Regions from separate parts of the Brevibacterium renqingii genome, predicted to be linked through region 2. Evidence: predicted binding sites of a transcription regulator. Region 2 holds the regulator's gene; the other holds the start of a gene.
What was found. The regulator LexA, encoded in region 2, represses DNA repair genes until DNA is damaged. The targets are predictions, from matches to a motif close to TCGAACANNTGTTCGA.

Region 1: IIE29_RS16315 (LexA family protein) is a predicted target of LexA. The motif match lies at 8,669-8,684, and genes of this name have one in related genera.

The regions. Positions count from the first base shown of each region.
Region 1 is NZ_JADBHG010000013.1:25,831-37,371, forward strand. It holds gene IIE29_RS16255 (hypothetical protein) at 1-277, opposite strand, end outside; gene IIE29_RS16260 (helix-turn-helix transcriptional regulator) at 274-1,233, opposite strand; gene IIE29_RS16265 (hypothetical protein) at 1,275-1,799, opposite strand; gene IIE29_RS16270 (hypothetical protein) at 2,085-2,351, opposite strand; gene IIE29_RS16275 (hypothetical protein) at 2,491-3,057, shown strand; gene IIE29_RS16280 (hypothetical protein) at 3,090-3,506, opposite strand; gene IIE29_RS16285 (hypothetical protein) at 3,592-3,993, opposite strand; gene IIE29_RS16290 (hypothetical protein) at 4,121-4,456, opposite strand; gene IIE29_RS16295 (hypothetical protein) at 4,579-5,178, opposite strand; gene IIE29_RS16300 (hypothetical protein) at 5,708-5,935, shown strand; gene IIE29_RS16305 (SOS response-associated peptidase) at 5,995-6,684, opposite strand; gene IIE29_RS16310 (Y-family DNA polymerase) at 6,951-8,237, opposite strand; gene IIE29_RS16315 (LexA family protein) at 8,227-8,652, opposite strand; gene IIE29_RS16320 (hypothetical protein) at 8,883-9,260, shown strand; gene IIE29_RS16325 (hypothetical protein) at 9,677-10,186, shown strand; gene IIE29_RS17275 (endonuclease domain-containing protein) at 10,293-11,054, shown strand; gene IIE29_RS16335 (hypothetical protein) at 11,172-11,541, opposite strand, start outside.
Region 2 is NZ_JADBHG010000001.1:80,120-91,660, forward strand. It holds gene IIE29_RS00350 (dicarboxylate/amino acid:cation symporter) at 1-119, opposite strand, end outside; gene IIE29_RS00355 (SseB family protein) at 350-1,186, opposite strand; gene priA (bifunctional 1-(5-phosphoribosyl)-5-((5-phosphoribosylamino)methylideneamino)imidazole-4-carboxamide isomerase/phosphoribosylanthranilate isomerase PriA) at 1,191-1,928, opposite strand; gene hisH (imidazole glycerol phosphate synthase subunit HisH) at 1,987-2,613, opposite strand; gene IIE29_RS00370 (hypothetical protein) at 2,610-3,212, opposite strand; gene hisB (imidazoleglycerol-phosphate dehydratase HisB) at 3,209-3,805, opposite strand; gene IIE29_RS00380 (histidinol-phosphate transaminase) at 3,802-5,031, opposite strand; gene IIE29_RS00385 (LysM peptidoglycan-binding domain-containing protein) at 5,155-5,493, opposite strand; gene lexA (transcriptional repressor LexA) at 5,728-6,483, shown strand; gene IIE29_RS00395 (ATP-dependent DNA helicase) at 6,630-8,597, opposite strand; gene hflX (GTPase HflX) at 8,594-10,066, opposite strand; gene IIE29_RS00405 (class I SAM-dependent methyltransferase) at 10,177-10,791, shown strand; gene dapF (diaminopimelate epimerase) at 10,875-11,541, opposite strand, start outside.

The DNA.
Region 1 (11,541 bases), on a different contig from region 2:
CCGGACGATCGGGTCGGGCAGCTTCGAAACCGAGCTCAGTCATCTTCTCGAACAGCAGGGGACTGTCAGCAAGGAGCTGCGGGGCCACACCGAGGTCCCCGTCCTGAGTCGTGTCCGGCACCGGCAGAGCATCAAGATGCCAGGTCATCTCGATCACTGCGTGGCCACCCAATACCGTCAGGGCCTCCAGGTGCTCGGACAAGCCGACAATGACATCGATGAGCGCTCGTCGGGAGAGCACTGTGCCCGGATCGATCAGGTCGAAATCGCCGCTCATGATGCGTCCTGCCAGATCGCTCGGAGCAAATCCTCCGCCTTGTCCGGATCCCGACCGGGGCCAGAGAAGGCATCAAGCAGAGCCCTCGACCGCGGGACGAACCGGATGCCGCCTTCGTTCTCGACATCGTCGAGTTCACCGCTCATGGCCTCCAGGAGCAGGACTCCCCGCCCCGGCCGAGCCCGTTCCAACCCGAGCTGCTCAGCCACGCCGCGGGGATCGCTCACATAGATCAACGGAGCACCTGCCTGCGCATCAGATCGGTCCTCCCAAGTGGCAACGATCCCGGACACGGCATAGTCCACGCCTGTTTCCTCCAGCCGGTCGACGAGGTCACGCCATCCTTTCGGGATCTCGACCGGGACCCGGGCACCGCGACGCCTGGCAACCTTCCCAGCATTGCCGGCAGTCACAGCGATCGCCACCAGATCATCGACTCCAGCCGAGTCTTTCAGCCACCCGGTCCTCTTCCACCGATCAGCCCACTCACCGGTAGGGATCTTCACATTCGACAGGAGCTCCTGGACCGCCGGGGACGCCGCTGCCCTCATGGGTTCCCTCACGGCCTCCGCAACCGCTGCCGCCACAGCAGAGCTTGCTTTCCCCGCGGCGGATCCTATTGCCGTGCGAGCCGCCTCAGTCAGCACGTTCCCCGAGGACGCTGCCGTTGCCCGGACGGTGCCAGCCATCGGCGCGAGAGCCTGCCTGAGGAGCGGTTCGAGGTAGACGTTCGCGGCCTGGATCGCCGAGGTGTCCCCGCTAGAGACCACGGAGGTCCCGTTGAGCTGGTATCCCGTGGCGGAGAAGATCTTCTGCATCGTGCCCCAGGTGGGATCCATCTCGCCGCGTTCGATGCGGCTGATCGTAGATGGCGACACATCGGCAAGCTGCGCCAGCTCTTTCCTGGTGATCCCGCTCATGGCACGGATCTTCTTGATGATCGCTGCTGCTTCCATATCTGCCACCTCCTAACGTTTGCGTATATGCAATTCTACTCTCATTCTAACGGCGAGGCATCCGCACCCTCGGCCGCTGCTTTCCGAGGCCGACCGGGCCGCGTCGACCGCGTTTCCAGCCACCTGGCCACCGCCGCCCGAGTCATGAGGGCTCCCTGCGCCGTGGTGATCACCGGGGCAGGGAACCCGTCGATCTTCGCGAATGCGCGAGCGCGCTGCCGGGTGACCCCCGCCATGTCCGCGATCTCCGCGAAGCCAACCACATCGGGGAAGATCGGCTCCGCCAGCCGCCGGTCCATGGCCTCCTCTGTGGAGGCCTCTATCGCCACCACGTCAACCGCGCCCGCCAGGGGACGTACCGCGCCGGTCACGACCCGCTCGGCCTCCACGGCGGCGGCGACCGCCGACTCGGCCGTGACGCTCAATGCGATTTCTCCGCCTCGAGCATCAGCTGCCGGCGAAACCGCAGCACCGTGTTCGACGAGCGCGTCGAGGGCCTCGAGCGCCTCGTCCTCACCGAATCCTCCGGCCGTGGTGAACGTGACTGCTGCATGCCATCTAGTCATTGCTGCTCCTTCCTTGTGTCATGGGCAATTCCGATCGATATGCGAGAGGCCACCGGCCGGGGCGCCGGCCCGATTCTCGGACCAACACCCCGCCGGATTCACTCCGTGAAGCCCCTGCGCCTCAGCTGGCTCAAGGTGTTCTTGTACCAGCGGGAGTCGGAAGGTGTCTTGTGGATCGCGACTGGTGTCTGATTCACATCGGGTGGATAGCACATGAAGCCTTTGCGGGATTCCTTGCACCGCCACCCTTGTCCTTCCAGGGCTTTGATGAGCGATTTCACTCGCTTATCGATGGGGATCACCCCCTTCCTCTATGAACTTTGATCCCCACTCTATCGTTAATTGTTGTCGTTGACAACCTTTATTGAAGCGGTGCCCCACCATGGCCGCCGCCTCGTCTCCGAGGTGGAGCCTGATGATCGAAACTGCCGCAACGAATTGCCCCACGCTGCCAATCGCCGGCTGCACGTCAGCGGGGAACGCCGGCGTGAGTGCCACGATGATGAAGCCGAGCCAAGTGAACTGATCCTGTGCCAGTGGTTTGGTATCCATGATTCCCACTGTGCCGACCTCTAATCAGATTGCAGGCGGATGGGCACCCGGCTTCGATGAGCCCTGCGACCGGCCTGGTATGTCCCCCTCCCAGCTCTACTGATACGCAGCCGGTGACCCCCTGAGGTAGCCTCCCACCATGTGCACTCATGGACTGCTCTCTCTGCCTTTCAGCGAAGACAGGGAATCGTCGACTTACGATCTCGAAGCGCCCGGCAACCACATCCACTGCGCAGCACAGCAGCACGCAAAGAAGCTCGGCACCGAACTCGCATCATTCGATATCGACTCGCTCGATCTACTCGCTCCAGCCATATCCACGATAAAGAAGTGCGCTGCGACCTTGATCGACGCCCATGGCTCACGAGGGAGTCTCTGCCTCGGATCAACTGAAACTCTCCTCGATCCGATCGACCTGGGGCTGAGGGAATCTGCTCTTGAGATCCTCGTCGTCGGATCATGCTGGCAAGAAGCTGGCCGCTGGGAGCATGCAGCACCACCCGGCTGCCTGATTATCGGCTATACCGGAAAGCTCCTTGCCGGAGCCTCACACGGGCTCATCACGCACGCCGCGGACCTCGGCGATCTGCGGGGCATCCCTGAAGGACGCGAGGGAGCCGGAGCCATGGCCGATTGGGTGCAAACGAGATCTCACCCTGCATCCAAGAGGGCCGATAAATGGTTTGTGGCTCGGGCAAAGCCGTAGCTTCACCCGAGCCCCAGAGATATTTCGAGATCTCACTCGCCCTGTCTCGGTCCCAGCGCTCGGCGGATGACTTCGCGATCATGTTCCGCCTGTGCCTGACGTTCCTCTGCGCGAACCCGCTCGCGCTCCTGGCGCTTGCGCTCGGCGAGAAGCTCGTCGGCGTCGGGGGCCGTCACAGCCGCCTGGGCCGCATATTCCCGCATCACTGCCCGGTCTTCGGCGCCATACTCATCTTCGTCGAGGATCGGGCGCACGAGTGTGTCGAAGTCATCCTGCGACAAGCCCCCCAGAAACTCAGTAACAGCACGAACCGTCAGCGCCCGCAGGTCATCCATCCGCGCATAGTAGGAGGCCGAGACCACTTCTTCTCGGTCACGCTCGATCGGGCCAGCCAGCTCTGCTTCGAGCTCGGCCAGGGTCATGTCTTCAGGTGCCTTGCCTCCGGTCATGGTATGTCCCTCCTGCATTCGATGATCTGTGTATTTAGAGTCTAAATGCACAATTCGCGGCACGCAACCCCTCTTCGCGCACTCATCAAGATTTCCGCCACACCTTCGATGGCAGTCGACCCGCGAGCGGCCGGATCTCCACGCCCCGAGTCCGCGCCTCGGTGACGATCTCCTCGGCGGCCGCGGCGACGGCACCACGGAAGACTCGACCGGCGTTATCCCCGAGGAGATCGAGCTTGTCCTTGTCGATCCAATACATGCGCGCGCTCATCCACTCGCTCGAGCTCTTCCCTTCGACCGGATCGGCGCCGTGGTGCCTGGCGATCGCCTCGTTCACCCAGTCGCCGAACGAGGGGGCATCGGTGACCCGGTTCTCATAAGCCCATAGCCAGGCACCCTTGGCCAGATCCATTGCTTCGAGATCTACTCGAATGCCTTTCCTCACACGCCGGGAGAGCATTTCCTCCGAGGCCTGAACTCTTGCCATGACGTTCCCCTTCAGCTTGGTCATTCGGTAGTCTGGTTCTGCTGGAGTGATACCCAGCAACATCGCCCTCATAGCGATGATTTGTGTAGAAGCGGCACCCTCCCCAGGGTGCCGCTTCGCTTCGCTCTTACTCCCGATCTCCATCCGAGTCGAGCGAGAGCAATACTCGATTGAGGTCCTCGGCGCCCACACCTTCCATCTCGAAGTGAACCCCGTACTCGCCGGCCTTCGAGTGCACCACTGTGATGTCATAGAGATCCGCGGGTGTCAGTTCGATGTAGACCCGCATTTTCGCTGGGCGGCTCAGCCGCTTGCCTTTCGCGTTGAATGGCAGGATCCTCGCCCAGAAGGCCAGCGCTGGCCTGCCCTCATTCGCCTCAGTGGACACGAGCTCACTCGCACCGAGGCTCATCAGAACCATGGGATTGATCTGCGAACGGATCACCTCTGCTGCAGTACTCACTTCGACTCCTTCATTCGATGATTTGTGTATTTAGAGTCTAAATGCACTCCCTTTGAGGCGCAACCCCTTGGGGACAGACCATCGTCGTCGACCACGGTTAGGCTGAAATCACCAGGCGGCGATCAGCCAAATACTTCGGCAGCCACCTGCCAGGCAGGTTCGTCAAAGCCTTCCTTGATCAATCGAAGTCGATGCGGACGAGCGTCCAGCCCGTCCGTCGAGAATCCGATCACATGCCCGTCCGGGTGCCGATTGATGCTTCGCACCTCCAACAGGCCCAGCTTCTCCAACGGTTTGAGAGCAGGCCCAAACGATTCCCGCCCGAGACCGTAGTGAAGAACCCGATCACTGGCTTCGAACCATACGAACCCAGGCTCTGCACCCTCATGCGCTAACACTCGACACGAGAGCATCAAGACGACCGCGAGCTCGCTGTCAGTGAGCACATGAACCCACCCATTGGTCATAAACCCCCGGGGGAGACTGAACACGTTTGGCTCTTTGCGCTTTGGTGGCTTGTAAGGAATCAGGTCACCTCGCTCGGCAACTCCTGACTCTTCGTAGAGCTGGAACCCTTCATACTCCCTCCCACTGGCGCCAAGATGCACCAGCCCGGCCCCGCTCATACTCTTCAGTGCGGTCTTGATCTGCTGCCGCTTCTTCTCTGGGATGCCACGCAGGATCCCAGACCCATCCCTGCTCTCCAGCACAGGCGAGGCCACCAGGTCCGTCCACCCCCTAGCATCCCCACTCCGAGGACGGATCGGGAGATCCGCATTCCCTTGTTGTGTCACAGCAAACGCGATGAGCGCGAACTGCAGCGCAATGCCACGAGAAGTGATCAACCTGGTGGCAGGAGGCCTCAGGTCACGTGGTGGAGCATTCCGGTCCGACACATTAGGGTCGGCGATTCGAACGGACAAACATGAAAGTCCTCGCCGGAACCGCACAGGACTCGCCACGTCATCGACATAGTCCGCCAACACTCCCGTGGCAGCTTCCGCTGACGTCTTGACTCCGCTCCAGGTCTTTGTTCTCTGCGCCCACTCACGACGTTGCCGCTTCGTCTCCATCCCGAACGCCTCCGAAAGATTTTCCACAGAACTTTTGCTTACTAACCCCAATGGATTAACCCGCCTGTATATAGCTTATATGGCTAACTGACTGGCGGGTTAATCTTACCATTCCGCCCGCTCGCGGCGGACGCGATCGCAGGGCATTCTGAAGTGGACCCGCAGGAAAGGATCGCTCATGACCTCGCAGCCTCCAGAGCCCAAGGCCCCATTGCTCACCCTCCGCGCCGCCGTCATTCTGATCGTTGCCGGCGTACTCGGAGCCGCCGCAGGCGGAATTGCGATGCTCACCTGCATCGAGAACGGGTGGAGCGCCGGCGGAGCCGGATTCGCCGGAATCATCACAGGGCTCACCGCAGCACTGTCAGCCGCCTCTGCCCTGCACACGCTCATCGCCCCCTCGTGACCTGTTTCCGTGGGCGTTGCAGATCGTGCTTCGGGGCTCGGGTCGACCTCGCCGACTGCTCAAGAGTCGGCCACCGGCTCGGTGAGTTCTGGTATGTCCCCGCTGATCTTCCCGACCTCATGAAACTGGAGAGCTTCGATCTGCGGCGTGCTTGCCGAGACTGCGGCGTCGACGAGGCCTTGATCGCCTTCCGTGAGAGGGTCCAGCCACTCATTGACGAAATCTGCCGGGAGAACGACGGGCGCCCGATCATGCAGCTCCCCAGCAGGCCCGCACGAGGGCCGGGTAATGATCGTCGCGGTGAGCATCCACTCATCGTCCGAGCCCTTCGGCCTCCACCACGAATACAATCCCGCGAAGAACAGGAGCTCGCCCTCGGGGAGGTGAATGTAGTGCGGTGTCTTGACCTTCCCGTCCGTCTTCCACTCGTAGTAGCCGCTTGCGGGGAGAATCGCCCTTGATCGTTTGATAGGGCCGCGCCATGTCGCTTTCGCGGCCAATCCTTCGCTGCGGGCATTGAACGTGGGAAATTTCAGCTTTGGTTCAGTCGCCCAGGGAGGGAGAAGCGACCAGCGTGCGAGATCACCGACTCGGCGGATCTCGCCATCGTCCGATACTGTTTCGCGAAAGACCGGCACTCGTTGAGTCGGCTTGATGTTCCATGACGGGGTCCATTCCACCGTCATATCGCCGTCGAGCATCTGTCCAAGCTCGGCTGAGGTCACATCCAGCGTGTATCGTCCGCACATGCTCGCAGTCTCCCATGGCTACGGCCAACAGTCACGGGCAGCTTTCAGTCGACATGCTGTGCGCGCTATTCTCCGCGTTGCGCCGCATGCTCTGCTCTCGCCCGCGCCAGGCTTTCTTCTCCCATTCGCCGGCAGTTCTCCCAGTAGTCCGGGTTGGGCAGAGAATCGAACCACTCACGTACGGCGGGGTCCTGATAGGGGCCAAGAGTCGACATGCCCTCAGATCTATCACGCTGCTCTGACATCTCCAGCGCCGGCCCCTCGGATCAGGCCCTGACGATAGCGAGCTCGCTCCAATGAGTCGTGCACCTCGGCGAGAGCATGTTTCGGGCCATCTGCCAGTCCACCCCTGACTTCAGCCCGCCGAATCCAAGGCCGAGATTGTCACGGCCGAGCTTGGTCGTCACCTCGTCGATGATGGTTGCGATCTGCTTGGCCTCCATCTCCGAGGTGAACCCCGGCAACGTTGGCTGCACCCCAGCGGGGGAGAGATCTGTGACGATGACTCCGGCCCGGGCGTAGCGGGCGCCCTGGCGGATCTCGGGGAGGATCCTCAACGCAGCTTTGGTGAGGTCGACGGGATCGGCAGTCGGCACGGGGAGTGGAACGGATACGCTCGGGTGGTGGCGATCGGCCGCGGCGACGAAATGGGATGTCCCCGCGAAAGCAAGCAGCTGCTTGGCCTGTTGCCGATGACGCGCCAGCCGCGCGGCAGCCTGTTGTGCGTAGATCGAGAGGACCTGGCGGATCTCATTCACCTCGGTGATCTTCTTCGAAAACGACCTCGAGAAGATCAGCTGGTCCTTGCCCTCTTTCGGCGTCTCAAATGCGATGCACGGGACACCGTTGAGTTCCCTGATCGTGCGCTCGAGGACAACGGAGAAGCGCCGGCGCATGATTGCCGGGTCCTCCTCGGCAAGGTCAGCGACCGTGTAGATACCAAGGCCCGCGAGGCGGGCGCCGAGCCGACCAGCAACACCCCAGATCTCCGTGACCGGAAGCCGCCGCATGAGCGCCTGGCGGTCATCTGCCGGCACCTGCTCCCACACGCACACACCGCCGAAGCTGGGCACGGTCTTCGCCCACTTGTTGGCCATCTTCGCCAGGGTTTTGGTGGGCGCGATTCCCACACAGACCGGAAGGCCGACATTCCTGGCCACAGCAGCCTTCATTGATCGACCGGTGTCTCCCAGCTCGCCGAGGGTGCCGGTGAGACCAAGGAATGCTTCGTCGATGGAATAGACCTCCTGCCAAGCCGAGAACCGGCCAAGCAACTCCATCACTCGTGAGGAGAGATCTCCGTAGAGCTCGTAGTTCGATGATCTCGCCACGAGACCGAGTCGGGCCGCATCAGGCTCGAGCTTGAACCACGGCTCGCCCATCGGGATCCCGAGGCGTTTCGCCTCAGCCGACATCGCGACTGCGCATCCGTCGTTGTTCGAGAGCACCACGACAGGCCTGCCCTCGAGCGTGGGGTCGAAGACTCGCTCCGCCGAAGCGTAGAAGCTGTTGCAGTCGACGAGGGCAATCTGCTGCGTTCGATCATCGGACATGGCGGATCCCGTAGGTAACCACGCCCCACACCGAGAGCTCCGAGAGCTCAGACACATAGATCGGGGGATAGGCAGCGTTCTCTGCCTCGAGGTGGGCACCGCGAGCATCGATGATCAACCGTTTGAGTGTGAGCTCCCCATCCACGACGGCCACGACGACATCACCGGACCTCGGTTCCAGTGACCGGTCGACGAGGATCTCGTCACCGTCGAAAATGCCGGCACCCTCCATCGAATCACCAGCCACTCTCACGATGAAAGTCGACGTCTTGTCGGCGATGAGCACCTCGTTGAGGTCGATCGAAGAGTCCGCGTAGTCCTGCGCCGGAGAGGGGAATCCTGCTCGAATCGCCTCGAGAGGATAGACGAGCTGCAGGGGAGTGCGCGCTCTGAGGGGAAGCACGGTCAAGGTCATCACACACCACCATCAATAGAACTTCAGTTCTAATACTGTAGAGCATTCCCCTGTGACCACCACGAGAGGGGCGGAGGATTCGCAAGAGTCATGTCAGACCCGCGCAGGCTGGTGGCCTATATCAACCAAGAGGCCTCCACCTCGCCGCGCGGAGTGGTATGTCCCTCCCGCTTGCGCAGCGATATATCATTGGTTATATTTGTCTATGTCACATAGCTTAAGGAGCAGTGATGACACCCACCACCCCGCTCGGAATGGTCAAGCAGACCTGGATCCCCACGATCGACGGAAGCATCGACGCTACCGCCGCAACATACGCCTGGGTGATCACTGAAGACCGCATCGAAAACGGCCGGAGCAAGGGCCGCCTCGGTCCTTCAAACGCCGACGATCACCTTCTCGAAATCGTCCAGAAGTCCGGTTCACACCGGGTGCGCTTCCGCATGTATGACGACGACGGGAACTACTACTACGGCGGATATGTCACCTACATCGCAGGCTCCGACGATGAAGACGCTGCGTTCGGTCCGCTGGCTGATTTCGGAATCCCGTTCGCTGGCGCCGTTCAGATCCTCTACAAGGATCGGCCCGAACTCGACTGCTCGTGAGGAGCACTGATGCCTGAGACCACCTGGGTCCTCGACCCCACCAGCTTCGCCGCAACAATCGCCCGGGCAGAGAAGATCAACGCCCGGGCCGTCCGCCGTGGGCAGCAATGACGACCGACATCACCGCAAGGATTCTGGGAAGATCGAAGACATGAAGAGTCTTCCTGAGCTGATCAGACTGGCCGATGAGGTCGCCCAACAACGGATTACGTCGACCACTCTGGCCGACATCGAACAAGCCTCTGCAACCAAACATCTCTGCTCGGAAGACCGCGCAAAGATCCTCGAAATCTTGCACACCCGAATGTCAACCCGCACCACAGCCCCACCGCAATAGGACACCGGACAGCATGTCAGAGCCACGCCGTATCCTGTGAGCTCCAAGCAGCACAATCACCCCACCGAAGGACGGCACCATGGCTGGGACACCAGAAACACCCGAGGCCACACACCTCCTTGAGCGGATCGCCCACCTCACGCTCTCCGAAGCTCGCACGATCGCCAGCTTCGACAACGACGACTTCCGAGCGCAGCTCCGCTTTGCGACGGGCACTCAAGCCTGGAACACCGCATATGACCGGCGTGAACAATCGCCGTGGGACAACACCTGGGAAGCAGCATTTCGCGCCGGAGTTGAGCCAGCGGTAGCCGCCGGGGACGCACTGAAAGCCCGCGGACAGTGGGTCGGACCCGAGCTCATCTCATCGAACCCAGAATGGCAGGATCTCTGGTCAACGGTCTGGCACCTCAGCGCCGACGCCATCGCCGCCGTCGACGCCCGCCGCTTCATCACAGCAAGCAACTACACACCACTCACTCGCCCTCTCCAAGCTGCGCTCGGCGATGAGTTCCCCACCTTCCACCCCACAGAGTTCCTGACAGCCACACCCGATCAGGACTCCTCAGTAGGGGAACTCTGTCTCTGAAGCCACTAGAACCGAACTCCTGCCAACGACGGCCGACTCTGTTGGGATACCCTCCATGCCACGACCATTCAGATCCGACGAGATCACAGATGCCGCAATCGCTTGGATGGCCGAGAAGCATCAGCTCTCCGCCCGAGCGGTTGGTGCCGCCTACGGAATCGCCCCGGGCACTGCGCGAAAGATCGTGAGCAGGGCGAATCCCCGCCGCTTCACCGGGCGTTCCTATGTACCCATCCTCGCCCTTTCCGACTTGCCACCCGCTCGGCGGTCCTGGGTCCAACATCATGGGCTTCGCTGGTACTCAAACCGGTGTGAGTTCCGCGGCTGCGAATTCGACCAGGCCGTTGCTCGCATCAGTCTGCATCCCTGTCCGATTCCTCCTCGTGATCGCGATCGGACGCCGACCGAGATCGAAGCCAGAGAAGGGTTCGATGGCCGGTATCACCTATTCGATCCGAGAACGAAGGCGTTCATCTGCGTAGATCACCATGCCGATTCACCTCTCCGTGTTCCTCGGCCGAGACACTTGGACTTTCCCTCTGAGCTAGTCCCGGAGAATCTTCGCTGCCGACCAGAGCTCCCGATTTGGCCGCCGACCGATCCTCTGATCCATCACAGATCCGCGAAGCTCGCGAAGATCTATGCTGATCTCATCGCGTTCCAGGGGCTGGCATGCTCAATCTGCCATAACGAAGTTGGATCGATCATCGATCATGACCATTCCACAGGGAATGTGCGCGGTTTGCTGTGCCGATATTGCAATCGCCACGTCGACGAATGCCTCCACCTCTCGGTATGTCCCTACGCCGAGTATCTGAACTCGCCTCCAGTCACAGGACAGATCCGCCACCCCAATCACCACACCTAGAGCCCCAACGAACTCTGTAGCGCGAAATCAGCATCAACACTCTTCGGGCCGTCAGTGCCCTTCTCAGAAGTCTGGAGCAATTGGCGCAACTTTGCGCTGACCGGGGAGATCCGCGGCTCATCCTGAGCGCGCTCGACGCTGCTTCTCGCCTCGCCACCAATCGAGAGTGACCACTGGCTGCGGCGGGGGAGTGCCCCCAACTTTATGGCGGACCCATGCCGCTGGGCGCCCCGCGGCGTCTGCCAAACTCGTCAGCGGCACTCCCTGCCTCCACGCCATTCGCGTCAGCCAAGAGTCCATGGTCGCCCGCAGCAGCTTGTGGGCCTTCTCCCACTGGCTCAAAAGCGACACCACCTCAAGCAATCGCAGGTACGGATTATCCGGCAACGAATCCGGCTCGAGCGCCCACTGCACAACGCCACGGTTCGGCTCAGCATGTCCAGATCGTGCCGCCTGCAGCGCCTTCCGGATCTCTGCAACCGAGAGG
Region 2 (11,541 bases):
ATCAGCCCCACAATCAAGCCGAGCACCAACGCTATAGCGAACTTCCAGATCAGTGGAAATGCCAAATACCGTTGCCATGGGGTTCTGCGTTCCGGTGAAGCTGGTTTCACGTCTGCCATGAGTCATCTCTCCTACAGGTTCGTGTTCGAATTCTCCACACCTCGTTGTGAGGGGAGAACACGGTGAGTCATTGATCTCGACCGGGCTGGCGACGCCGGAGTGACTGCGGTCACGGAGGTCGCCCATGATTGATAAGCATAGGGGGCCTTGTCGCCCGAGCACACCCGTGTCGCTCAGTTCAGGGCCCGAGCAAGCGGCTCAGCCCCATCGCCTCGGGTGAAGAAACGGGTCAGGACTCGACGAGGCGGATGGCCAGCGAGTCGATCTTCGATACGAGTTCCTCATCGCCGGCCACGGCTTCCTGGAACCGGCGCACTTCGTCCTGCGGGACTTCGGATTCGACGCCGAGGGTGATGCCGAGCTCCGGTCCGCCGAGGTGGACGCTGTTGCTGCCGGGGCTGACGGCCAGCCGTGCCAACCAGGGAAACGACTCGGCGATGGCACGCAGACGGTGGGCCACCTCGGCGTCGGCCCAGGCCGGGGTCCACGGCTGGGACTGGACGAAGGCGAACATGGCCGGGCGGCGCAGCAGGAACGAGGACTCCGCGCCCGGGTCGAGGACGACGAGCTGGGACTCGGCCTCGATGGCGCCGAGCACGAGCCGTTCGGATTCGATCGGCACCGGCCGGGCATCCGGGTGCCAGGCCGTCAGCGGCGGGATTCCGGAGAAGCCCGGAGTGCACTCACGTCCGTCTTCGGCCTGCAGGCGGACCATCGCCATCTCCGAGGAGTTGTCGGACATCAGCCCGTTCTCCCCGACCTCCTGGTCGACGACCATGGGCACGATCGGAGCGTACAGCCTGGTCCCGGACAGTGCGGAGACGACTCGCTGGTGTGCCTCGGGATCCAGCGGCGAGGCCGCGACCTGCTGCATCGCTTCGAGGAGGGCGGCATCGGCTAGCCCGCTGTCGCCGGAGAACGGGTTGGGTTTGAGGTTCCGTCCGGCCCAGGCCTGCCCGGCCGAGTCCGTGGGCCCGTTCGGTCGGGTGGCATCCTGCGACTTCGCCGGATCCTGCGACTTCGCCGGGTTCTCTCCGCCTTCGGAACCGTGTGAGTGCGTGCTCAAGCGATCACCGTCCCGCGACGTCGAGGGCTTCTTCCAGGGTGAACTTGCCGGCGTAGAGCGCCTTGCCCACGATCGCGGAGTCGACGCCGAAGGGCACGAGTTCGCGCAGGGCGCGCAGATCGTCGAGGCTCGAGACTCCGCCCGAGGCCACGATCGGGGCGTCGGTCTTCTCGGCCAGGGACTTCAGCAGTTCGACGTTCGGTCCCTGCAGGGTCCCGTCCTTGCGCACATCGGTGACGACATAGCGCGCGCAGCCGGCGGCCTCGAGCGTTTCGAGCACCTCGTAGAGGTCGCCGCCGTCCTGCGTCCAGCCGCGCGCTGCAAGGGTGGTGCCGCGGACGTCGAGTCCGATGGCGACCTGGTCGCCGAAGCGGGTGATCATCTCGGCCGTCCACTCGGGGTTCTCAAGTGCTGCGGTGCCGATGTTCACGCGCTCGGCGCCGGTGTCGAGCGCGCGCTCCAGGCTCTCGGTGTCGCGGATCCCGCCGGAGAGTTCGACCTTGATGCCCACGGCCTTGACGACCTGGTTGAGCAGGTCGGAGTTCGAGCCGCGTCCGAATGCCGCGTCGAGGTCGACGAGGTGGATCCATTCGGCTCCCCTGTTCTCGAAGTCCTGAGCCGCGTCGATGGGTGAGCCGTAGTCGGTCTCGGTGCCGGCTTCGCCCTGGACGAGACGGACGGCTTTGCCGTCGGCGACGTCGACCGCGGGAAGGAGGACGAGCTTGTTCGAAGTGTCTGTCATTGTGACCTTTCTGCACGGGGTGCCACGGGTTTCGGCCAATGGTAGTGGGTGGGCTCGGTCAGGAACCGGGCGTCTGCGCCGCGAAGGATCCGAGCCAGTTGCGCAGCAGCCTGACTCCGGCCTCGGCGGATTTCTCGGGATGGAACTGGGCGGCCCAGGTGGTGCCGTCCTCGACGGCGGCGATGAACTCGCCGCCGTGGCGGGCGGTGGTCACCGTGGTGCCGGCAGGCGGGTCGCCGGCGGCGTAGGAGTGGACGAAGTAGAAGCGGTCGTCACGGATGCCGGCGAACATCTCCGAGTCCTCCGGGGCGCTGACCTGGGACCATCCCATGTGCGGTACGACAGTGGCGGCCAGGGCGGTGACCGCTCCGGGCCACAGTCCGATGCCCTCGGTCTCGACTCCGTGCTCATGCCCGCGGGCGAAGAACACCTGAAGGCCGACGCAGATGCCCAGCAGCGGGCGGCCCTGTTCGTGGCGGGTGCGGATGAGTTCGACTCCCCCGACGTTCTCGAGTCCGGCCATGACGGCGGAGAAGGCTCCGACGCCGGGGACGAGGAGGCCGTCGGAGTCGTTGATGACATCGTGGTCGGCGGTCAGCGTCACCTCGGCACCGGCGGCGGCGACCGCTCGCACGGCCGAACGGACGTTGCCGGCTCCGTAGTCGAGGACCGCGACGCTCGTCATCGTTTGGCTCCCTTGCTCAGCACGGACCAGATCCGCCACAGGGAGAAGCCGAGGACGATGACGCCGAAGACCGCGATGACCCAGGCGACGTTGTTGCCGCCGAGACCCAGCGCGATCCCGAAGGCGGTGACGAGTCCGGCGAGGACTGCGGCGATGATCCACAGCAGAGCGGTGCGCGCCACGGCGGCCCGTCCCGGTGTCATGGTCGCGGCGCTGGCCTGCAGCTTCGTCATCGAATCGGTTCGGATGCTGCCCTCGACGTCGTCGGCCGAGACGGTTTCGAGCAGGAGCTGTTCGAGCACATCGGGCAGGTTCTTCAGCGCCAGACCGGCCGGCACATCGGATTCGCGGGTGCCGTGGCGGTAGTGTCCGGCGTCGATCTGCTCCTCGCTGCGGACGAGCAGGAGGACTTCGTGTTTGCCGGCGAGCTTCGAGATCGCCGCGGCCGCCTCGTTGCCGGAGGCCACGTCCGTGTCGTTGAGGACGATTCCGCTGAACTCCCCGATCGGCACGATGGTCCCGGAGATGTTCGACAGCACACAGGCCGCGGCAAGCTGCTGGGCGACCCCGAATGGGGTCACGACGACGGTGGTGCTCACAGGACTCCCTTGGTGCTGGGGACGGAATTGCTGCGGGGATCTTCCTCCACGGCCGCGCGGAGGGCACGGGCGAAGGCCTTGTACTGGGCCTCGACGATGTGGTGCGGGTCGCGACCGCGCACGAGGTCGAGGTGGACGGTCAGTCCGCCGTGGAAGGCGATCGACTCGAGCGAGTGGGAGGTCATCGATCCGGTGAAGTGACCGCCGATGAGGTGATACTGCTGCCCTTCCGGTTCGCCCTCATGGACGAAGTAGGGACGGCCGGAGACGTCGACGACGCACTGGGCCAGCGCTTCGTCGAGCGGGACGGCGGCGAAACCGTAGCGGCGGATTCCGCTCTTGTCGCCGAGGGCCTCGCGCAGGGTCTGGCCGAGCACGATCGAAGTGTCCTCGACGGTGTGGTGGACGTCGATGTGGGTGTCTCCGGTGGCGGTGATGTCGAGGTCGATCATCGAATGCTTCGCCAGGGCCGTGAGCATATGGTCGAAGAACGGCACGCTCGTGGAGATGGTCGAGGCTCCGGTGCCGTCGAGGTCGACGGACACGGACACCGTGGACTCGGAGGTGGTGCGTGAGTTCTGGGCCTGCCTCATGGAGTGCCTTTCGTCGGGGCGGCGGGTGACGGAGTGGAGCTGTGGGGCGCGTCTTCGGACGAGTGTGGGCCGTCGACCGGATGCGCATCTTCGGCCGGTGGTGCGGCGAGGATGTCCGGGGATTCGGCGAGGATCTCGTCGATCGCGGTCAGGAACGCCTCGGTCTCGTCCTCGGTGCCGGCGTTGACGCGGGCGTGGCCGTCGATGCCGATGTCGCGGATGAGCACTCCGCGGTCGAGCAGCTTCTGCCACAGCTCGGCCGGGGTGGAGATATTGCCGAAGAGCACGAAGTTCGAATCGCTGTCGTGGACGCTGAAGCCGACCTTCGCGAGGTGGGCCGACATCCGGTTGCGGGAATCGATGAGTCGGTCGACGTTGCCCAGCAGCACGTCAGCGTGTTCGAGTGCGGTGCAGGCGAGCACCTGTGTGACCTCGGACAGGTGATAGGGCAGGCGGACGAGGCGGAGGACGTCGATGAGATCGGGATCGGCGATTGCGTAGCCCAGGCGCAGCCCCGCACAGGCGAAGGCTTTGCTCATGGTGCGTGAGACGACGAGGCGGGGACGTCCCTCGAGCAGGGTCATGGCCGAGGGCTTGGCCGGGCGGGAGAACTCCGCGTAGGCCTCATCGACGATGACGATCCCCGAGCAGTTGTCGTAGGCCGCTTCGATGACGTCGAGCCCGATCGAGGTGCCGGTCGGGTTGTTCGGGGTGCAGAGGAAGACGATATCGGGGTCGATCCGTGCGACCTCGGCGGCGACGGTGTCGGCGTCGAGCGTGAAGTCGTCCTTGCGGTCGACGCTGAGCCAGCTGGCTCCCGTTCCGGTTGTGATCAGCGGGTGCATCGAATAGGACGGCGTGAAGCCGAGCACGGTACGGCCGGGTCCGCCGAAGGCCTGGACGATATGGCTGAGGACCTCGTTCGAACCGTTCGCAGCCCAGATCATTGCGGGGTCGAGCTCGACGCTGTCCCCGGCACGTTCGTTGATGCCGGTGAGATAGGTGACGAGGTGTTCACGCAGTGCGGTGAACTCACGATCGGGGTAACGGTTGAGTCCGGAGAAGTGATCGTTGACGGCGGCACGCATGCTGTCGACGACGACGTCCGGGAGCGGATAGGCGTTCTCATTGACGTTGAGCTGGACCGGCACGTCGAGGTGCGGAGCCCCGTAGGGCTTGAGGCCGACGAGGTCGGAACGCACTGGCAGAGATTCGAAGTTTCCCACGCGATCATTCTACCGAGAGACCCCCGCCGCCCGGGCGGCGGGTCGGGGCGCGAGACTCGGGGAGGACTCCCCTTCTTCAACGGATCCCGGAAGGATCTGCGGCCTCCTCAGTTGGGCGCAGACTCAGCGGACAGGGACGTCGAGGGTCTGGCCGGGGTGGACGGTCGGGGTCGTCAGATGGTTGATCTCGGCGATATCGGCCACGACATCACGGGTGTCACGGTCGAGACCGAGGTTCGACGCCACGGTCCACAGCGATTCGCCCTCGCCGACGACGACCGCTTCGGCGTCGATGCCGATGCTCTCGGTCTCCGATTCGGCGACAGCGGCGGCCGAGAACGACTGAGTGGCGAGGAGGAGCGCTCCGCCGATGACGACGAGAGCAATGAGCAGGGTCCGGAGAAGGCGCACGGCCTGGCGTCCACGCGTGGTCAGGCGCAGCCCGGTGTTCTGTGCAGACATCGCATTACCTCTTTCATTCGTACGATTCCACCAGCAATCGGTAGAACGTCTGTTCTATTCAACATGCCAATCGAACAAATGTCCAGTCCAACTCGAACATCTATGCGACAATGAGAGGGAACCAGCGTTGTTGATCGATCTGTCAGAACCATCTCAGTCGGCACTGACACGAGAATCCCCGAAGCGGGGATCGCAGGGTTCGGCGGCAGGGAATAGAACGAAGGGGAACGAGCAATGGTTCAGAACAAGCGAGGCAGAGGCCGCCCGCGCAACGAGGACGTTGCCAGTGAGATCGCTGCCGCCCGCAGCGATGACGAGGTCGTCGAGATCCCAGAGGGATCGTCCGGAGAGGGCGATTTCCGCCTCACTCCCCGGCAGCGCCTCGTCCTCGAGACCATCGAACGCGCCGTCGTGACCAACGGCTATCCGCCGAGCATGCGCGAGATCGGCAAGGCCGCCGGGCTCGCCTCGCTCTCGAGCGTCGCCCACCAGCTCTCGCAGCTCGAACGCCTCGGCTATGTCCGCCGTGATCCGAAGCGTCCCCGCGCCATCGAGGTCGTCAATCCCTTCGAAGAGGAAGAGGCCGAGCGCGCGAAGTTCGAGGAGCTGTCGAACAACACCGTCCAGGTGCCCGTCGTCGGGCGCATCGCCGCCGGTGGCCCGATCCTGGCCGAGCAGGAGGTCGACGACGTCTTCTCCCTGCCGACCCAGGTCGTCGGCTCCGGCGACATGTTCCTGCTCAAGGTCGTCGGCGACTCGATGATCGACGCCGCCATCTGCCACGACGACTGGGTAGTCGTGCGCAAGCAGCACACCGCCGACAACGGTCAGATCGTCGCGGCCCTGCTCGACGGCGAGGCCACGGTGAAGACGCTCAAGCGCAAGGCCGGACAGCAGTGGCTGCTGCCGCAGAACGAGAACTACGAGCCCATCGACGGCAACTTCGCCCAGATCATGGGGCTCGTCGTCGCGGTCATCCGTCGCCTCTGAGGTCTCGTCGTCCGTCGCCTCTCAGGCCTCGGAGAGCCTCCGCCCGCGCTGACTTCTCCGAAAGCCTGCGCCGGAGCTGAGACCCGTGAAGGTCTCCGCAGCCGGGGAACAGAACGCCCGCGAACAGTCCGTTCGCGGGCGTTCTCTCATTCCTCTTGTGTTTCGGCCAGCCGTCCGAGGCTCGTGCGCACGAGCTGCGAATTCGTCGTCGGCCACATCCGCGGCATCGAATTGACGAGGAAGCCGGCATACCTGGCCGACCGCAGCCGCGAGTCGAGCACCGCCACGACTCCCCTGTCCTCGGTCGAGCGGATGAGGCGGCCGGCGCCCTGCGCCAGACGCAGTGCAGCATGAGTGGCGGACACGGCCATGAACCCGTTGACGCCGCGCTGGTCGGCATCGCGCGCCCGTGCCTGCATGAGCGGGTCGTCCGGCCGGGGGAAAGGCAGCCGGTCGATGATGACGAGTCGGTTCGTCCGCCCCGGCACATCGACTCCCTGCCACAGCGACATGGTGCCGAACAGGCAGGTCTGGTCATCGGCGGTGAACTGGGAGACGAGTGCGGGCAGCCCGTCGTCGCCCTGGAGCAGGATCGGGAAGTCGAACTTCTCCCGCAGGTGTTCGGCCGCAGCGTTGGCGGCTGCCCGGGAGGAGAACAGTCCCAGCGCCCCGCCGTTCGAGGCCCGCACGAGTTCCTCGAGTTCGGTCAGCGCCTCGGAGCTCAAACCGCTGCGCCCGGGCTTGGGCAGGTGGGAGGCGACATAGAGGATGCCCTGTCGTCCGTAGTCGAAGGGTGAGCCGACATCGAGGCTGTCCCATTTCGGGGCGTCGGGTCCGAAGAGCCCCAGTGAGGCTGCGACCGCGTCGAAGTTCCCGCCCAGGGACAACGTCGCCGAGGTGGCCACGACCGTGGATTCCTCGAAGATGCCCGAGCGCATCGTTCCGGCCACGCTCAGCGGTGCGACGACGAGGTTCGTCGTCTCCTTCTCCCGGAAGGTCGACCGGGACAGCCAGATGACGTCGTTCTTGCCCGGCTCGCAGAAGCGTTCGGCCAGTTCGAAGATCTCCTGGCACCGGGCCTTGGCCATCTGCCGACCGGCATCGGCGTCCTCGGACTTGCCGCCGATGTCATTGATGATCTGGCGCGCGGAGTCGCGGATCTGTGCCAACGCCAGTCCGAGCGCCTCGCTCATATTGAGGATGAGCCCTTCGGGCACGGAGGACTGGGCGCGTTCGAGTGCCGCCGCGGCCGAGTCGAGCAGGGACACGACCCCGTCCTGGACGGCGGTGTGCTTGCGCACGGAGCTCGTCGCCGCCGACAGCATGCTCGTGTTGATCTGCCCGGACAGCGCGTTCGTCACCCGGTCCTTGAGCTCGTGCGCCTCGTCGATGATGATGACGTCGTGGTCGGGCAGCACAGCCGATTCGCCGAAGGCGTCGATGGCCAGCAGGGCGTGGTTGGTGACGACGATGTCCGCCTCGGCGGCCTTGTTCCTGGCGATCTCGGCGAAGCATTCGGTGACCAGAGGACAGTTCGCCCCGAGGCAGTCGAAGGCGTTGACCGACACCTGCGACCAGGCGCGGTCGCTGACTCCGGGCATGAGGTCGTCGCGGTCACCGGTCTCGGTGATCTTCTCCCAGGTGCGGATCCGTTGGATCTCCTCACCCAGACCCGAGCGTTCGGAGGGTTTGCGTCCCGCCTCGGCGTCGGCCCCGAGGTCGAAGAGCATGCCCTCCCCCTCGTCCGGGTACCCGCCGGCGAGCTTGTGCTTGCACACATAGTTCCGCCGCCCCTTGAGCAGAGCGGCCCTCGGCAGCGGATCGAGGTCTTTCTTCACGGCCTTGAACAGCCGCGGCAGATCGCGGTGGATGATCTGAGTCTGCAGCGCCAGCGTCGCCGTGGACACGACGACCTTGCCGCCGGTGCGGGTGACGTATTCGGCCGCGGGCACGAGGTAGGCCAGGGACTTACCCGTCCCGGTTCCGGCCTGGACGAGCAGGTGGATCCCCTTGTCCACCGCCGAGGCGACCGCTTGGGCCATCTCCTGCTGACCGCTCCGGGTCGAGCCGCCGATGGCCCCGACGGCCGACTCGAGGAGTTCTTCGACGGTCACTGATCGATGACCAGGTCCGGACGCTGGAATTCGCGCAGTTCGTCGAGGAGCTCGGCCGGCACCTTGGCCTGCAGGCTCGTGCCCTCGGAGCCATGTTCTTCGTGTTCGACCGTGCCCAGGGCGTAGATCTTCGACACGAGGTCGCCGCGCTCATAGGGAATGAGCACGGTGATGTCGATATCGGGTGCCGGCAGCCGGGATTCGATGGCCTCGATGAGCTCGTCGATGCCGTCCTTCGTCGCGGCGGAGACGAACTGGGCCTGTGGATACTCCGCACGCAGACCGGCGAGCACGGCCTCCTCGGCGATATCGGACTTGTTGAACACGAGCAGTTCGGGGATCTCCCCGGTCTCGACGTCCTTGAGGACATCCCGCACGGCGTGGATCTGTCCGTGCGGGTCCGGGTGCGAGGCGTCGACGACGTGGAGCAGCAGGTCGGAGCCGGCGGCCTCCTCCAGCGTCGAGCGGAATGCCTCGACGAGCTGGTGGGGCAGATTGCGGACGAAGCCGACGGTGTCGGTGTAGGTGAACGTGAGCCCGTCGGCGGTCTGTGCCTGCCGGACGGTCGGGTCGAGGGTGGCGAACAGGGCGTTCTGCACCATCACCTCGGCGTCGGTGAGCAGGTTGAGCAGGGAGGATTTGCCGGCGTTGGTGTACCCGACGATGGCCACCGACGGCACGTGGTGGCGGGCGCGGTTCTTGCGTTTGGTCTCTCGGGAGGGGGCCATCCCGGCGATCTCACGCCGCAGCTTCGACATGCGGGTGCGGATGCGGCGGCGGTCGAGTTCGATCTTCGTCTCACCGGGTCCGCGCGAACCGATTCCGGCACCGCCGGCTACGCGGCCACCGGCTTGGCGCGACAGGGACTCGCCCCAGCCGCGCAGGCGCGGGAGCAGGTATTCGAGTTGGGCGAGTTCGACCTGGGCCTTGCCTTCGCGGGACTTCGCATGCTGGGCGAAGATGTCGAGGATGAGGGCCACGCGGTCGATGACCTTGACCTTGATGACGTCCTCGAGCCCGCGCCTCTGGCTGGGCGCGAGTTCGGAGTCGATGATCACGGTGTCGGCGCCGACGGAGGCGACGATCTCGGCGAGTTCGGCCGCCTTGCCCTTGCCGAGGTACGTGCCCGGGTCTGGTTTCTCGCGGCGCTGGATGAGCGCGTCGAGCACCTCGGAGCCGGCGGTCTCGGCGAGTGCCGCGAGCTCGCGGATCGAGTTCTCGGCTTCGGCCTGGGTGGTGTTCCAGATCCCGGCCAGGACAACTCGTTCGAGTCTGACCTGACGGTATTCGACCTCGGTGATGTCCTCGAGTTCGGTCGAGAGGCCGGCCACACGGGTGAGTGCGGCACGCTCGGCGAGATCGAACTGGTCGTCCTCGCCGGTGGTGTCGTGATCGCCGAGTGCTTGGGCACCTCGGGAGAGCACACGGTCGAGCATCGCTTTCCGACGCTCATTGTCTTCAGACGTCATTCATTCCTTAGTTCTCTGCCGCCCTCACGGTGCTGCTCGTTCGGGCGTCGTCATCCTTCGCACCGACAGTGGTGTCCATCAATTCTCCCACAGCCGTCTAGACTGAAGTGGTGTCAGAGCACTATTTCACCGAATCGCCGAGCAGCGAGGCGAGAACCCGTGAGCTGCACCTCGAATTGGCCGGCCACGAGGTCACCGTCGAAACCGTATCAGGCACCTTCTCCCCCACCCGCCTCGACCTCGGCACGGCCGTGCTGCTGCGGCACCTGCCCGAGCCGTCGACCGGTGATGTGCTCGACCTCGGCTGCGGTTGGGGGCCGATCGCGCTGCACACGGCGTTGGAGGCCAGAGACGCCGAGGTGGATTTGCGAGTGTGGGCACTCGACGTCAACTCCCGGTCCCTGGAGACCACCGCGGCGAATGCCGGCCGATTGGGACTCGAGTCGATCCGCACCGTCACCGCCGAGGAGATCCCCGCCGAGGTGGAGTTCACCGCGATCCGGTCCAATCCCCCGATCCGGATCGGCAAGGAGGCACTCCACGAACTGCTCGAGACCTGGCTGCCGCGTCTGGCTCCCGGCGGCCGCGCGGACCTCGTGGTGTCGAAGAACCTCGGCGCCGACTCGCTGCAGAAGTGGATCGCCGGGATGCTCGGGAACGGATTCGAGGTCGTGCGCACGGGTTCGTCCAAGGGCTTCCGGGTTCTCACCGTCCACCGGGACTAGTTCGGGCTGCGGGACCGGATCGGGCCAACCGGGGCTGGAGCTATCCCTTCGGCCGCTGGTGCCGCCTCGGCCGGGTTCGGCTCTCAGCTGATGGTGCCGCCGGCGACGAGGACGGCGGGGCCGGCGAGGCTGACTCGCCCGCTCGTGCCTTCGGCATTCGGATCGATCTCGATGCGCAGCTGACCGCCGGGCACGTCCACACGCCACTGCAGGGGTGACTTCTCCCCCGCCCAGTGGTGGGCGGCGATCGCCGCGGCGCAGGCACCGGTGCCGCAGGAGCGGGTTTCGCCGACGCCGCGTTCGAACACGCGCATCCGCAGGGCGCCCTCTCCCCCGGCCACATCGGAGCGGGCCGGTTCCATGACGATGTATTCGACGTTCGAGCCCTGGGCGGGCACCGGGTCCACGACAGGTGCGTCACGGAGGTCGGCGGCTTCGAGCTCGGCGGTCTCGGCAAGCGCGACGACAGTGTGCGGGTTGCCGGTGCTCACGCGCAGGCCGGGCCGGGCCACTTCGATGCCTCCGGTGGTCACGAGCGAGGAGTTCGTCGGATCGAGCGACCATTCGCCCATGTCGACCGTGTACCAGGCGTCGCTGGACGAACCGGGCCCGGACGCTGCGGCGGAGACGACGTCATCGCCGGTCTGGACGCCGAGGGCCGGGTTGAGAGTCGTGCGCACGGTCTTGATGCCGTCACGGGTGCCGACGAGGATGTCCCGGGCATCGGCCGGGATGCGTCCGCTGGTGACG